DNA from 2 places in the Sinorhizobium sp. FG01 genome. Region 1 is predicted to be linked to the other one. Evidence: riboswitches for the same ligand, from Rfam matches in the RefSeq annotation. Region 1 holds a riboswitch; the other holds the start of a gene.
The links. A riboswitch is a leader RNA that binds a small molecule or an ion and turns the genes downstream of it on or off. The one in region 1 is predicted to bind FMN.
Positions count from the first base shown of each region.

Region 2: it holds a riboswitch for FMN, as region 1 does, so the genes downstream of both, CO656_RS07365 (6,7-dimethyl-8-ribityllumazine synthase) here and ribB (3,4-dihydroxy-2-butanone-4-phosphate synthase) in region 1, are expected to answer to the same signal.

Region 1 covers NZ_NWTB01000018.1:45,770-53,575, forward strand. Annotated here, with positions in the region: gene CO656_RS24780 (transketolase) at 1-706, opposite strand, end outside; gene CO656_RS24785 (ABC transporter permease) at 906-1,880, shown strand; gene CO656_RS24790 (substrate-binding domain-containing protein) at 2,011-2,949, shown strand; gene CO656_RS24795 (sugar ABC transporter ATP-binding protein) at 2,978-4,465, shown strand; gene CO656_RS24800 (SDR family oxidoreductase) at 4,481-5,269, shown strand; FMN riboswitch at 5,330-5,476, shown strand; gene ribB (3,4-dihydroxy-2-butanone-4-phosphate synthase) at 5,588-6,217, shown strand; gene CO656_RS24810 (winged helix-turn-helix domain-containing tetratricopeptide repeat protein) at 6,261-7,806, opposite strand, start outside.
Region 2 covers NZ_NWTB01000004.1:395,864-403,669, forward strand. Annotated here, with positions in the region: gene CO656_RS07350 (spermidine/putrescine ABC transporter substrate-binding protein) at 1-536, opposite strand, end outside; gene CO656_RS07355 (ABC transporter ATP-binding protein) at 589-1,665, opposite strand; gene CO656_RS07360 (LuxR C-terminal-related transcriptional regulator) at 1,868-2,671, shown strand; gene CO656_RS07365 (6,7-dimethyl-8-ribityllumazine synthase) at 2,758-3,231, opposite strand; FMN riboswitch at 3,320-3,583, opposite strand; gene CO656_RS07370 (ABC transporter ATP-binding protein) at 3,700-4,761, opposite strand; gene CO656_RS07375 (ABC transporter permease) at 4,766-5,554, opposite strand; gene CO656_RS07380 (ABC transporter permease subunit) at 5,551-6,432, opposite strand; gene CO656_RS07385 (ABC transporter substrate-binding protein) at 6,503-7,606, opposite strand; gene CO656_RS07390 (MurR/RpiR family transcriptional regulator) at 7,797-7,806, opposite strand, start outside.

The DNA of each region.
Region 1 (7,806 bases):
CCTTGTTGGTATGGGCGACGATTGCGTGCGGCCGGTTGCCGCGGCGCTCCAGTGCCGGAACGATTTCGTCCATGGCGTTGCCGTTGATCTCGGTGGCATCCCAGCCGAAAGCTTCGAGCTTGGCCGGGAAGGGGGCAAGATTGTTGGTGTCTTTCAGGGTGGCGCCCTGCTGGAAGCGGTTGTGGTCGATGATCAGCGTCAGATTATCCAGGCCGAACTGCGCCGCGGCGGCGATCGCCTCCCAGTTCGACCCTTCCTGCATCTCGCCGTCACCGGTGAGCACATAGGTGTGATACTCGGCGCCGGTCAGCTTGGCCGCCTTCGCCATGCCGACCGCGACCGGCAGGCCGTGGCCGAGCGGCCCGGTATTGGTCTCGACGCCCGGGATCTTGGTGCAGTTCGGGTGACCGTTCAGCCGCGAATGCGGCTTTAGGAACGTGCCGACCTCTTCCTCGGGCAGGAAGCCGCGCTTGGCGAGCGTCACATAGAGCGCCAGCGCGACATGGCCTTTCGACAGCACGAAACGGTCGCGGTCCGGATGCTTCGGCTGATCGGGCCAGACGCGCAGCACGCGGAAATAGAGCGCCGTCAGAATGTCGATGGCGGACATTTCCCCGCCGATGTGGCCGGCGCCGGCTTCGAAAACCGCCTGCAGATCGCGAAGTCGGATCTGTCGAGCGATGCGGTCGAGATCGTTCGGCTGCATGAATCCCTCTTACTGAATAAATATACAATTCTCTATATAATTGCACGCTGCGGCCGCATGTCAAGATACAGGAGGGAGAAATGCCCAGGCAGAACGAGGTTGACAGGACGCGGATCAATCATATACGAATTTACACACAGTTATGAATAATTATGCCAAGCTACTGGTGAGGAAGCCGGGGTAGCGAGAGGAGGGCGCCATGCTTGCGACAGCGACGGAGCGGCAAGGGTTCGCGGGCGGGATTTTTGCGTCGATGCGAGGGGCCACAGGTCCGCTGATCGGCCTCATCGTCCTGTGCCTGTTTCTCACCTTCGCCAGCGACAAGTTCCTTTCGATCAGGAACTTCCTGAACGTGCTCGATCAGATCACGGTGCTCGGCATCATGGCCGTCGGCATGACGATGGTCATCCTGATCGGCGGCATCGACCTCGCCGTCGGTTCTGTCATGGCGCTGGCAATGATGGTGCTTGGCTATCTGAACGTCGTTGCCGGCGTGCCGATGTGGATCGCCATTCCGCTCGCCCTGCTGGTCGCCTCGCTGAACGGCCTGATCGCCGGGCTTCTCATAACGCGCTTCAACGTGCCGGCATTCATCGCGACGCTTGCCATGATGTCGATCGCCCGCGGCCTGGCCAACATGATCACCGACGGCCAGCAGATCATCGGTTTTCCGACTTGGTTCAACATCATGGCCATCGTGCGCTTCGGCGGCTTCCTGACATTGACGGTCGCGGTCATGCTGGTGGTCTTCGTCGTCGGCCTCCTTTACCAGCGCTATCGCCATGGCGGGCGCGTCCTCTACGCCATCGGCGGCAACGCAGAGGTGGCGCGGCTTGCCGGCATCAACGTCCAGCGGGCGACCGTGCTTGTCTATGTGGTCTGCAGCTTCCTGGCGGGATTGTCGGGCATGGTGCTGGCGGCGCGGCTCGACTCGGTCCAGCCCTCGTCCGGTGTCTCCTACGAGCTCGACGCCATTGCGGCAGTCGTCATCGGCGGCACGTCGCTCTCCGGCGGAACGGGCGGCATCGGCGGCACCATAATCGGCGTGCTGATCATCGGAATCCTGCGCAACGGCCTCAACCTGCTGAGCGTATCGCCGTTCATGCAGCAGGTGATCATCGGCGGCGTCATCGTGCTGGCCGTCACCGCCGAGACTTATCGCAAGCGGAAATAGCCACTGTTCACCCCGCTTGCGGAAATGCCTGCGGGGAAGCGAAAACGGTCAGCAATGGTGCGGGCCGGCAAAAGGGAGGTGGAATCCTGTGAAGTCAGGAAATCCACAGAGCAACTCGGAGGAGAACCCCATGAAACTGTCCAACCTGCTGCTGGCGGCAACCACCGCTGCGGTCCTGATGTCCCCGCTCGGTGCATCGGCGACGGAAGTCAAGAAGATCGGCCTCGCCGTGCCGAACCTTCAGGCGGACTTCTTCAACCAGATCAAGCTCGGCGTCGAGAAATATGCGAAGGAGAAGGGCATCGAGGTCGTCGTGGTCGACGCGAAGAACGACACCGCCACCCAGGTCAACCAGGTTCAGGACCTGATGACGCAGGACATCAACGCGTTCATCTACATTCCGGCGGGTGCTGCCGCGGCCGCCGTGCCGACCCGCCTTGCCCGCGAAGCCGGCATTCCGGTGATCAATGTCGACCGTGTTCCGGAGGGCGCGCCGGGCGATACCTTCATCGCCGGCGAAAGCGTCGAATCCGCCTATGCCGTGTGCAAGCACATCATCGAAAAGGCCGGCGGCTCGGGCAAGATGGCGATCATCCACGGCCAGAAGGGCACGACGCCGGAAGTCGATCGCTTCACCGGCTGCAAGCGCGCCATCGACGAGGCTCCGGGCGTGGAACTCGTCGCCCAGCAGTGGAGCAACATGTGGTCGGCGGACGAAGGCTTCTCGATCGCCCAGAACATGCTGCAGGCAAACCCCGACATCAAGATCATCTTCGGCCAGGCGGACGGCCTGGCGATGGGCGCGGCCAAAGCCGTGGACGTTGCCAACCTCTCCGACAAGGTGATCATTGGCGGCTATGACGGCGACGTTTCGGCGCTCGAATATCTCGCCAAGTGCAAGGGTCCGTTCATCGCCACGGCGACGCAGAGCACCCAGAAGATGGGCGTCCTCGCGGTCGAATCGGCGCTTGCCGTGGCCGCCGGCCAGAAGGTCGAAGAGCGCCAGACGCCGAACGCCGTGTTGACGACCTGCGAGAATGCTCCGGAGTTCGTGAAGAGCCATCCATAAACTGTGTTGATGCCCGAAAGGCAGCGCCATGACCACCCAGTCTCCCATCCTCTCGCTCCGTGGGATCCAGAAGTCCTACGGCCCGATCAGGGTCCTGCACGGTGTCGACCTCGACATCTATCCGGGTGAGGTCGTGGCGCTGCTTGGCGAAAACGGTGCCGGGAAATCGACCCTGTCGAACATCATTTCCGGCACCGTGCAGCCGTCCGCCGGGGAAATGACCTGGCTTGGGGCAGTCTATGCGCCCGCCAATCCCCGTGCCGCGATGGACGAGGGGGTCGGCATGATCCATCAGGAGCTGAAACTGCTCCCGAAGCTCTCGATCGCCGAGAATGTCTTTGTCGGTCGCTATCCGATGAAGGCGGGCCGGGTCGACCGCAGGGCGATGGAGGAACGGGCGCGCAGCGGCCTCAAGCGGCTGGGTCTAGACATATCGCCCGACCGCCTCGTCGAAGGGCTCTCGACCGGCAAGCAGCAGCTCATCGAAATCGCCAAGGCGCTGACGCTCAATGCCCGCCTGCTGATCCTGGACGAGCCGACCGCGGCGCTCGGCGGCGAGGAAACCCAACTCCTCTTCCAGCAGATCGAACGGCTGAAGGCGGACGGGGTGGGCATCATCTACATCTCGCACCGTCTCGAGGAAATCCGCCAGATCGCCGACCGCGTCGTCGTCATGCGCGATGGCGCCAAGGTCAAGGAATTCGACAGCGGCGACGTGCCGATCCGCACCATCGTCGAGGCCATGGTCGGGCGCTCGCTCGAGCGCATGTTCCCGGCCCTGCCAGCGCCTCGGGAAGAGGTGACGCTTGAGGTCCGCGATCTCACCTCGCCGACGAATGCATTCCGCAATATCAGCTTTTCAGTCCGAAAGGGCGAGGTGTTCGGCATCGCCGGCCTGATGGGCGCCGGCCGAACCGAACTCGTGCGCGCCATCACCGGCGCCGATCCGATTTCGGGTGGCGAGATTCTCTTGAATGGCAAAGCCGTCACGCCCCGCTCGCCAATCGAGGCGATTCGCAGCGGGATGGTTCTCGTGCCGGAGGACCGCAAGCTCCAGGGCGTCGTGCTCGATCATTCGATCGCGGAGAACATCGGCTATGCCAATCTCGGCGCAATTGCCCGCAACGGCTGGGTTGCCTCCCGCCGTCTGCAACAGTTTACCGACGAGTGCATCAGGAAATTCGGCGTGAAGGGCCGCGGGCACCAGAACGCCGGCGAGCTTTCCGGCGGCAACCAGCAGAAGGTGGTGCTCGCCAAATGGCTGGCGCGCAAGCCGCAGGTCGTCGTGCTCGACGAACCGACGCGCGGCATCGATGTCGGCGCCCGCTCGTCGATCTACGACCTCATCATGGATCTCGCCCACCAGGGGGTCGCGGTCATCGTGGTCAGTTCCGATCTCGAAGAAGTGCTTGGCGTCTCCAACCGGATCATGGTCATGGCCCAGGGCAGACAGACCGGCATTCTTGACCGCGAGGACGCAAACGACGTGTCGGTCATGGAACTCGCGACGATTTGAACAAGGAAGAAATTCATGTCTGAAATCACGCTCAATGCGCCGAGATTGTTCGATCTCTCCGGCAACGTCGCCTTCGTCACGGGGGCGGGCAGCGGCATCGGGCAACGCATCGCCATGGGGCTGGCGCAGTGCGGCGCCGACGTTGCGCTGCTCGATCGCCGCACGGACGACGGACTGTCGAAGACCGCGGAATTCATCGCCGGCACGGGGCGCCGCAGCATCCGGATCGCCGCTGACGTGACCAATGGCGGGGCGCTCAACGAGGCGGTCGCCCGCACCGAAGCGGAACTCGGCCCGCTTGCCCTTGCCGTGAACGCGGCCGGCATCGCCAATGCCAATCCGGCCGAGGAGATGGAGGAAAGCCAATTCCAGACGATGATGGACATCAACCTGAAGGGCGTTTTCCTGTCCTGCCAGGCGGAAGCCCGCGCCATGCTGAAGAACGGCCGCGGCTCGATCGTCAACATCGCCTCGATGTCCGGCGTGATCGTCAACCGCGGCCTCAGCCAGTGCCACTACAATGCCTCGAAGGCCGGCGTCATTCATATGACGAAGTCGATGGCGATGGAATGGGTGGGCCGCGGCGTCCGCGTCAACACGATCAGTCCCGGCTACACGGCCACACCGATGAACACCCGGCCGGAAATGGTGCATCAGACCAAGCTGTTCGAGGAGCAGACCCCGATGCAGCGCATGGCGACGGTGGACGAGATGGTCGGGCCTGCCGTCTTCCTTCTTTCGAATGCGGCAAGCTTCGTGACCGGCGTCGACCTCCTGGTCGATGGCGGCTTCTGCTGCTGGTAAATATCACGGGGCCAGCCTGAGCGGGCCTCTTGCTTTTTGCCGGTGAAATTCCTTATCTACGCTTGTTCTCAGGGCGGGGTGAAAATCCCCACCGGCGGTATTCGGAGCAATCCGGGAGCCCGCGAGCGCTCCCGCCGATGCGGAAGGTCAGCAGACCCGGTGAGAGGCCGGGGCCGACGGTTACAGTCCGGATGGAAGAGGACAATGTCAGCAAACCGCTCGTTGTCGGGCGGCGCGGACTTGTTCGCCCAAGGGATGAATAGCGGCCGAAACGCCGCGGTTTGACGCCAATGCTGGCTACCCTTGAAAGGCAATGGAATGGCAATCTCGAAAATTGAAGACGCAATCGCGGCCCTGGCGCTGGGCGGCATGGTCGTGGTCGTCGACGACGAGGACCGGGAGAATGAAGGCGACATCATCGTCGCCTCGGACGCGGTGACGCCCGAAACGATCGCGTTCATGATGAAGCACGCCCGCGGGCTGATCTGCGTCGCGATGGAAGGAGAGCGTCTCGATGCCCTCGACATCCCGCTCATGGTCCCGCAGAACACCGAGCTCCACAAAACCGCATTCACGGTCTCCGTCGATTACCTACCCGCAACCACCACCGGCATTTCCGCAGCCGACCGGGCCGCGACCATCCAGGCGCTGATGGATCCCGGCGTGCGTCCGGCGGACTTCGCCCGGCCGGGGCATATTTTTCCGCTGCGGGCGCATACGAACGGCGTACGCGGCCGGCCGGGGCACACCGAGGCGGCAGTTGAGCTGGCACGCCTCGCCGGCAAGTCCCCATCGGGCGTCATCTGCGAAGTTGCCAACGACGACGGAACGATGGCCCGGCTTCCGGAGCTCGTGGTGTTCGCAGAAACGCACCGGCTTCCGCTGATCACCATCAGAGATCTGATCGCATTCGTCGAGCAGCCGGCCAACGCGACACAGGCTGCCTAACTGCCGAGTGAGGCACGCCGCCACGCGCTGCCTCTCGTCGGGCTCACTCGGGCAAGCCCGCCAGCCGCAATCCATCGGCGAACCGCGCCAGGTCTTCCGGCCGGTGGATCGGCAGCCAAGCCTTAAGATTGGAGACGCGTAAGGACGGATCAAGCGCACGCAGGCGCTGCATTGCGTGGCCCGCCTCGTCAAGGCGCCCGGCAAGCGCATGGCTTGCCGCCAGCAAAGCGACCGCGACCAGCAGGCTGGGCAGGTTCCCCAATGCCTTTTCCGCCCAGGCCGAGGCGGGATCAAAGCGCCCGGCGAAGAAATTTGCCAGCGCCATCCCGACCTGCATGCGGAACATTTCCGGATCCAGCGGGCTCAGCCGAACGGCATGGGCGAGGTGCTCCATTGCGGCGTCTGTCTCACCGCGAAGCGCGCGGAGCGCACCGCCGAGGAACCAGGCGGTGGCGAGATTGGGGTTGAGCAGCACGGCCCTGTCGAGCAAGGCGATGCCGCCGTCGAGGTCGCCGGCGAGATGGGCGAACGCATGCCCGCCTCTCGTCAGGGCGACCGCGTCGTCCCGGCCGTGTTCCACTGCCAGCCGCGCCAACCGCACGCCTTCGGCGATCTCGCGGTCCCGCTCGGTCATCCAGCCGTTTAACTTGCGCCAAAAATGGCACCAGGCCGCCGCGGCATAGGCCGAGGCAAATTCGGGGTCGAGCTCGATCGCCCTGTAAAACAAGCGCAGCGCCGCCTCGATTGCTTCGCGGGTTCCGTTGTGCAGCTTCGCCATACCGCGAAGATAGTAGTCGTAGGCGTCCAGGCTCTCCGTCGGCTTGCGCTTGGCGCGCTCGATCTCGGCGCGTTCGAGCTGAGGTGAGATCGCGCCGACGACGGTTTCGGCCATCTGGTCTTGCAGCTCGAAGATGTCGTCGAGCGTGCCTTCGAAGCGCTCCGCCCAGAGATGCGTCCCGCTCGTGGCATCGATGAGCTGCCCGGTGATGCGCACCTTGTTTGCCGCCTTGCGCACGCTGCCCTCCAGCACGTAGCGCACGCCGAGCTCTTGGCCGACGTCCTTCACATCCACCGTCCGGCCCTTGTAGGCAAAACTCGAATTGCGGGCGATGACGAACAGCCATCGGATGCGCGACAGTGCGGCTATGATGTCCTCCACCACGCCGTCGGCGAAATAGTCCTGCTCCGGGTCGCCGCTGAGATTCTGGAAGGGCAGGACGGTGATCGAGGGCTTGTCCGGAAGGACGAGCTTGGAAGGAGGCTCCCGCGCTTCGCCGGCGGAGTGACCGACGATGCTTTGCCCGTCGGGCTCGCTCGGCTTCGCGGCCTCGCCGGTCTCGATCGCGCCTATGAAGCGGAAGCCCTTGCGGGCGACCGTCCGGACCAGGCGCTGCTCCTCGCCGTTGTCGCCGATCGCCTTGCGAACCGCGTTGATGTGGCTGGTGATCGTCGATTCCGAGACGATCCGGCCGCTCCATACCGCCTGCAACAAATCGTCCTTGCTGACGACGCGGTCGCGGTTCGTGACGAGATGCAGCAGCAGGTCGAAGACCTGCGGTCCGACGGTCACCACTTCCGAGCGCAGGGTC
Region 2 (7,806 bases), on a different contig from region 1:
TCGCTGTTCACGGCAATGCCGGTCGTGCCCCAGTTCTTCGGCACCGCATAGGTCTTGCCGTCGATGACGCCTTCATTGGTGAAGCGGGCGTTTTCCGTCGAGGCGTCGTAGTTCGGGAGCTTCGACAGGTCGAGCTCATCGATGAGGCCGAGCTTTGCATAGGTCGAAATCGTGTAATTGGTCGGGACGAAGAGGTCCCAACCGGTGCCGCCTGCCTGCAGCTTCGCAAGCATTTCCTCGTTCGAGCCGAAAACGTTGACTTCTACGGCGACGCCAGTCGCGGCCCTGAAGGCTTCGAAGGTGGCGGGATCATGATAGTTCGGCCAGGTCGCGAGCGACATCTGCGTGCCGAGGTCTTCGGCAAAAGCCGTCGCGGTGAAGAGGCCGGGCGCGCGCGCCAGGACGGCAGTGGCAAGCCCGAGGCCGGTGACGCAGAGAAAATGGCGGCGGGTCACCGAACCGCGTTTCAGGCGCATCAGCTCGTCCGCAAGCTTTTCCGCGGTGATCGGGGCATTCTCTCTGTACCACTTGGTCATGATGCTGTTCCCTTGTCGTTGACATGCATTTGATGGCAGAGCGTCGGCCCGTTCAGGCCGGAAAGACATGCATTGCGTTGGGATCGAAGCGGAGTCCGATCCTTTCTCCAGGTTCTGCGAGGTCGGACTCATCCAGGCTGCGGCGGTCGGCGGTCACCAGAAAATCGCCAAGCCCGTCAACCTCGACGGAGTATTCGACCGATGAGCCGAGGAAGATGCGGTGGGTCACCGTGCCATGCAGCGTGGCGGTATCGTCACGCACAAGGCTTATCGATTCCGGACGGAGCGCCACCATGGCCGCACCCGCGGTTCCATTGGCACGCGCGGGCTTTGCCAAACCGACGCCATTTGCCAGCCGCACCGCATTCGCGCCGGGCTCGACCGTCGCTTCGATGCGATTGGTCTTGCCGACGAAATCGGCGACGAAAAGATTCGCCGGGCGATCGTAGATTTCCTGCGGCGGCCCGATCTGGACCACTCGCCCGGCATTCATAACGCAGACGAGATCGCTCATCGACAGCGCTTCTTCCTGGTCGTGCGTGACGAGCATGAAGGTGATGCCGAGCTCGCGCTGGAGGCTCTGGAGTTCGATCTGCATCGCTGTGCGCAGCTTCTTGTCGAGCGCGGCAAGAGGCTCATCGAGGAGCAACACCTTCGGCTTGTTGACGATGGCGCGGGCAAGCGCCACGCGCTGTTGCTGTCCGCCCGACATCTCGTGAATGCGGCGCTTGCCGAAGCCGGCAAGACGGACCATCTCCAGCGCCTCCCGGGCGCGGCGGCTGATTTCGGCCGCCGCAATGCGCGGGCGCATTTGCTTCAGCCCGTAAGCGACGTTCTGCTCGACATCAAGATGGGGGAACAGCGCGTATTGCTGGAAGACCATATTGACCGGGCGCCGATAGGCCGGCACGCCGTTCATAGGCTGGCCACCGATATAGACCATCCCCGCGCTTGGCTGTTCGAAGCCGCCGATCATTCGCAGGCAGGTGGTCTTGCCGCAGCCGGACGGGCCGAGCAGCGCGACGAAAGCCCCCTTGGGCACCCCGAGGCTGATATCCGACACCGCCGTCACGCTGCCATAGCGTTTGGCGACCGAACGGAATTCGATGTCGTTTGAATCGGATGTCACGTCTGTTCCCTGCGGCGCTATTATAGGAATCGGACGCGGTCCTTGCGCCTCCTGTTCCCACCGTCATTGCTGACAGCCTAGTCACCGGAAGCCGAGTCGGTATATACCCCGAGAGAGGTATTCCCGCCGGAATTTGCTTGTGAAAGGAGTATACCCTGGTTAAGCCGTCCAAGTGGCAGCGCAGGGGACTGGGGAGGGCGGTTTGGGCGTCGACTTCGAGAAGCTTTTCCAGGCCCTGGCGCCGTTGATGAATGGTTCGGCGATGGGCGACGAGGCCGTCGGCACTGCGTTCCGCCGGCTGATGTCGAGCCTGATAGCCTTCGACTATGTCGTCGTCTTCGCCTATCGTGGCAAGGAGCGTCCGCTTGATCTCTACAGTACTTTCGATGCCAAGGACCATGTGCTCTTCGTGAGCCTCTACCAGGCGGGCCCATACCTGCTCGATCCCTTCTATCATGCCGCCTGTGCGCCCCGACCTGGCGTGTGGCGGATGCGGGAGTTGGCGCCCGATCGCTTTTTCTCCAGCGAATATTACCGCACCTATTATGTGCAGACCGGGCTTGCGGAGGAGGTGGGTTTCTTCGTTCCGATCAGCGAACAGGTCACCGTCGTGCTATCGCTGATGCGGCGGGAGGCGACCGGCCCTTTCGGCGCCGCCGAGTTTGCCCTGCTCAAGAGGGCCGAGCCCTTGGTGGCCGCACTCGCTCGCCATCATTGGGCCGACCTCGACCACCGATTCGACGCGGCGCTCGCGAAAACCGGCCGCAGCCGCCGCAAGGCTTTGCATCCGCCCGCGGACGGGGTCTGGCAACATCTCAACCTCACCGATCGAGAAGCGGCAATCATCGAACTGGTCCTGCAGGGGCATTCATCGGAGTCGATCGGATTAAGGCTCGGCATCTCGACCGGCACCGTCAAAGTCCATCGTCGCAACGTTTATCGCAAGCTCGGAATTTCCTCGCAAACGCAGCTGCTGTCGCTCTACATCAAGAACCTCGGCCACTGACACCTGTCGGTAGCCGCATTATTGGCGAGGCAAAAAAGGGCGCGCCAGCCGGCTGCGCCCTCTCCTTTGCGTCGATTTGTAGTCCGTCAGGCGTTGACCAGCGCCAACTTGGCGCGCGCGTCGAGAATTTGTGCGCAGGCATTCGCAGCTTCTTCGCCCTTGACGACGAAATGGTCGCGGAAGAAGGCGATCAGCGGCTCGCTTTCCTGGAAGTTGTGCGGCGTCAACACTGCGGAGAGCACCGGCACGTCCGTGTCGAGCTGGACGCGCATCATGCCGTCCAGCACGATTCCGGCGACGAAGTCGTGGCGATAGATGCCGCCGTTGACGACGAAGGCGGTGCCGAGGATCGCCGAGTAGCGTCCGGTCTTGGCGAGCTTCTGCGTATGCAGCGGAATTTCCAGCGCTCCCGGCACGCCGAAGATCTCGACGTCGGCCGCGTTGCCGCCGAGCTTCGACCACTGGGCGACGAAGGCGTCGACGCACTGGTCGACGATGTCGGCGTGCCAGCGGGCACGGACGATCGCGATCTTGGTGGAGGGGTGGGAAAGAATGGTCATGGTCTCAAGCCTTTCAGGGTTGGCGTTTGTTCCAATGATCCCGTCGGGCGAACATGCATGCACGACAACCCCGCGAAGGGTTCGCACTGCTTGCTCTCTTCCATCCGGACTGTGACCGTCGGCTCCGGAATCTGACCGGATCTGCTGACCTTCAGACACTGCACAGTTCCTTAAATCGAGATCGATTTAAGGACAGAATCATGCAGCAACTCAAAGTGCTACAGCGACCTTTGCGCGTCCATGGACGCGCGGAGCTGCATTGCCTGAAGCGCTCGCGGGCTTCGATCATCAGACCGCTGGTCCGCCGATCGCTACCGCCGGTGGGGAATTTCACCCCGCCCTGAGAACGCGTGCGACTATATACGGAGAGCAGCGCCCGTCAAACGCAGGCTCCGACGAAAATGCGAGAAATCACGACAGATTTTTCCGGGAAAGATCGAGGCCGGAACGAAATCGTTCCGGCCATCACTACTCGCGGATGACCAACAGGTCCTTGGCGGCGAAGCGCAGGCTGACATTCTCGCCGGCAACAGGCGGTGTAATGCCCGGATCGTTGAACATGTCGAACGAGATGACATCATCGCCAACCCGCAGCTTGGTGCGGATGACCGAGCCGAGGAAGCTCGTCGAGACGACTTCGCCGGGCAGCGCGGTATCGCCTTTGGAGCCCTCGGCGATCGAACCCGCCTCCGGCCGAAGCGCCAGCGAAATGCTGTCCCCGCCCTTGAGGCCGGCAATCGGCTCTTTCAGGGCAATCCGCTGCCCGCCGATGGTGACCGCACCGGTGGCGGGATCGGCGACCTTGCCCTCGATGATATTGAGCGTTCCGACGAAGGAAGCGACGAAGCGGGTCGCCGGCGTGTTGTAGATCTCGAACGGGGTGCCGATCTGGTCGGCGCGGCCGGCATTCATCACCACGATCCGGTCGGAGATCGACAGCGCCTCCTCCTGGTCGTGGGTGACGAACACCGTGGTGATGCCGAGCTGCTGCTGGATCTGCCGGATCTCTTCGCGCAGCGAGATGCGAATCTTCGCATCGAGCGCCGAGAGCGGCTCGTCGAGCAGCAGCACTTGCGGCTTCACGGCAAGCGCGCGGGCGAGCGCCACACGCTGCTGCTGGCCGCCGGACAGTTGATAGGGGAAGCGGTCCGCCAGGTGCTCGAGCTTGATGAGCCCGAGCATCTGCTTCACCCGGATATCGATGTCCGTTTTGGTGGCGCCGGCGACCTTCAGGCCGAAGGCGACATTGTCATGGACGTTCATGTTGGGAAACAGCGCATAGGCCTGGAAGACCATGCCGATATTGCGCTGGTTCGGCTTCAGAGCGCCCTGGTCCTGGCCGTTGATGACGATCGAGCCGCCGGACGGCGTCTCGAAACCGGCGATCATGCGCAGGATCGTGGTCTTGCCGCAGCCGGACGGGCCGAGGAAGGAGACGAACTCGCCCTTTTCGATGCCCATGTTGAAATTATGAACGACCTGAACCGGGCCGAAGGATTTCTGAATATTGGTCAGTGTCAGGAAAGCCATGTGATCAAGCCTTGGGCGAAGCGGATTTCTGGAAGCGGGAGACGAGCTGGATCAGCCCCATGCTCAGCCACGTGATTGCGAAAGCGATGACGGCGAGCGCCGAAGGCTCATAGGCCTTATTGGCGCCGACGAGCTGCAGATAGGGACCGAAAGCCGGGCGGTTGAGCAGCGCCGCCATGGTGAATTCGCCCATGACGATGGCGAAGGTGATGAAGGCGCCGGAAAGCACGCCGCTCATCACATTCGGGAAGATGCAGCGGAAAAGGATCGTCGGCCATTTGGCGCCGAGGCTTTCGGCGGCCTCCGTCAAAGTCCTGACGTCGATCGCCCGCATCGCCGTGTCGACGGCGCGGTACATGTAGGGAAGCGACAGGGTCATGTAGGAGAACATCAACAGCGCGTTGGTGCCGGAGGTCGAACCGGTGAGCGGCAGGATCGACGAGGAATTGTAGAGCCTCAGATAGCCGAAGACGATAACGATAGCCGGAATGACGAGCGGCAGCAGCGTGACGAACTCGACGATCGGCCGCACCTGCGGCAGGCGTAGCCGCACCCAGTACGCCGTCGGCACGACGAGCAGCATGCCGAAGACGATCGTCAGTACGGCCATCAGCATCGAATAGCCGAAGGTCTCGCGAAACTGGATGTCGGAGAAAACCGACTGGTAGGCGTCGAAGGAATAGGCGCCGCGTCGCATGCGCAGCGAGAACTCCAGCGTGCCGAGCAGCGGAATGATGAAATAGCTGGCTCCGATGGCGATGGCGATCCAGGCGCCGAGGCGTTGTGCTTTCATTTCTGCCACCGTTCGGCGCGCATGCGCAGCCAGATATAGAGAATGTTGGAAATGCCGGTGATGACGATCATGCCGAGGGCGAGCGCATAGCCGAGATTGGGGTTGTGCAACACGTCGCCGCGGATCTGCGCGTAGAGCAGGATCGGCACGATGTTGAGCGAACTGCCGGTCAGCGCGTAAGCCGTGGCGATGGCGCCGAAGGCATTGGCGAAGAGCAGGAGAGTCGTGCCGAGCAGGCTCGGCCAGAGGATCGGCAGCGCCACCATGCGCCAATATTGCCAGGTGGAGGCGCCGAGGATTTCGGCCGCCTCGCGCCACTCTTTCTTGAGGCCGTCCAGCGCCGGGGTGAGGATCAGCACCATCAGCGGGATCTGGAAATACATATAGGTGATGGTGAGGCCGAAGAAGCTCAGGAGATTGAAACCGGTTCCGTAAAGATTGAAGCCGAACCAGTCGCGCAAAAAGACGGTGACGAGCCCGGTGCGGCCGAGCGTCGAAAGAAACGCGAAAGCGAGCGGCACGCCCGCGAAATTGGAGGCGACGCCGGAGAAGGTCAGCAGGCCGGAGCGGATCCAGTTCGGAACTCCGCCGAGCACGACCGCCCAGGCGAGGAAGAAGCCGATCAGCGCGCCGCCGAGCGAGGAGGCGACCGACACGCGGATCGAGATCCAGTAGGCGCTCATGATCGTCGGCGTGAAGAGATCGGCGAGATTCTTGAAGGTGAAGGTTCCTTCGGGCGTCAGAAAGGCGCCGGTGACGAGGTAGAGCGTCGGAACGATCAGGAACATCAGCGCAAAAATCGCGAACGGGGCTATCCCGAGCCAATCGATGACCGCTCGTTTGTTGATCAGGGGTGCGGTTGCTGTTGTCGTGGTCATGAAGGCTTCGATGTTCCTCAGTCAAATGAAACAGCCTCCCCGCCGATCGAGCGGGGAGGCATGGCAATGATTACTGAACGTTGGCGCCGACCACGCTGTCCCACTTGGTGGTGATCGCTTCCTTGCCCTTGGCCTGTTCCTCGAGCGTTGGGAATACGGCCTTTTCATAGGCAGCTGCCGGCGGCAGCTTGTCCAGCATTTCCTGCGGGATCTTGCCGTTCTTGGCGAGATCGTTGAAGCGGATCGGGTGGCAATAGCCCTTCAGCCAACCGAGCTGGCCTTCGTCCGAGTAGAGATATTCCATCCACAGCTTGGCGGCGTTCGGATGCGGGGCGAAGGCCGAGATCGCCTGCACATAGACGCCGGCGACGACGCCCGAGGCCGGAACGACGACTTCGACCGGCGGGTTGCCGTTCAGGCTGTCGCGCCAGGAGAGACCGTTATAGTCCCAGGCGATGATGATCGGGGTCGAGCCCTGTGCGAGCGAAGCGGACTTGCCGATGACCGGAACGAAATTGCCGGCCTTGTTGACTTCCGCGAAGAAGGCGAGGCCTGCTTCACCGGCCTTGGCCGCATCCTTTTCGCCAGCGGCGAGACCAGCGGCGTAGACGGCCTGCACGGCCTGGTTCGAGGCGCGCGGGTCGCCGGCGAGAGCGACCGCGTTCGCGTAGTCCGACTTTTTGAGGTCGGCCCAGTCCTTCGGCACTTCCTTGACGATATCGGTGTTCACGACGAAGGAGAGAACACCGTAATAGTCGCCGTACCAGAACCCTTCCGGATCCTTGGCGCTATCCGGGATCGTATCCCAGGTCGAGACCTTGTAGGGCTGGATCAGGCCTTCGGCCTTGGCAGAGGGGCCGAAGGACAGGCCGACGTCGATCACGTCGGGTGCCTGCGGGCCGGTATTGCCCTTGTTGGCCTTGATGGCTTCGATCTCGTCGCCGGAACCGGCGTCGGGGTTCAGCTCGTTGACCTCGATCCCGTACTTCGCCTTGAAACCGGCGATGAGATCGCCATAACCGCACCAGGTGTGCGGCAGCGCAATGGTGGTGAGCGTGCCTTCCTTCTTGGCGGCGGCGATGAGCTCTTCGCTCGGCTCGGCAGCGGCCACGGCCGTGGTTGCCAGCAGGATGGCGGTCGAGAGCGAGAGCAGGCGTTGAGTCTTTGAAATCACTGGCGTTCTCCTTATCGGTTTTCAGTCAATTTCGGCGATGCTGTTAAAGCGGCGCGATGAAACTTGTGTGACAGGCATTTTCCCGTTTGCGGCGAGAACGCCGCCCCGGGAGGTGGTGTTCCAAGCGGCGCACGGCGCGCCTTGCACCCCCATTTCTTCCTCCGGACATTCAGTCTTCGACCGGTACCTCCTAACCTGGC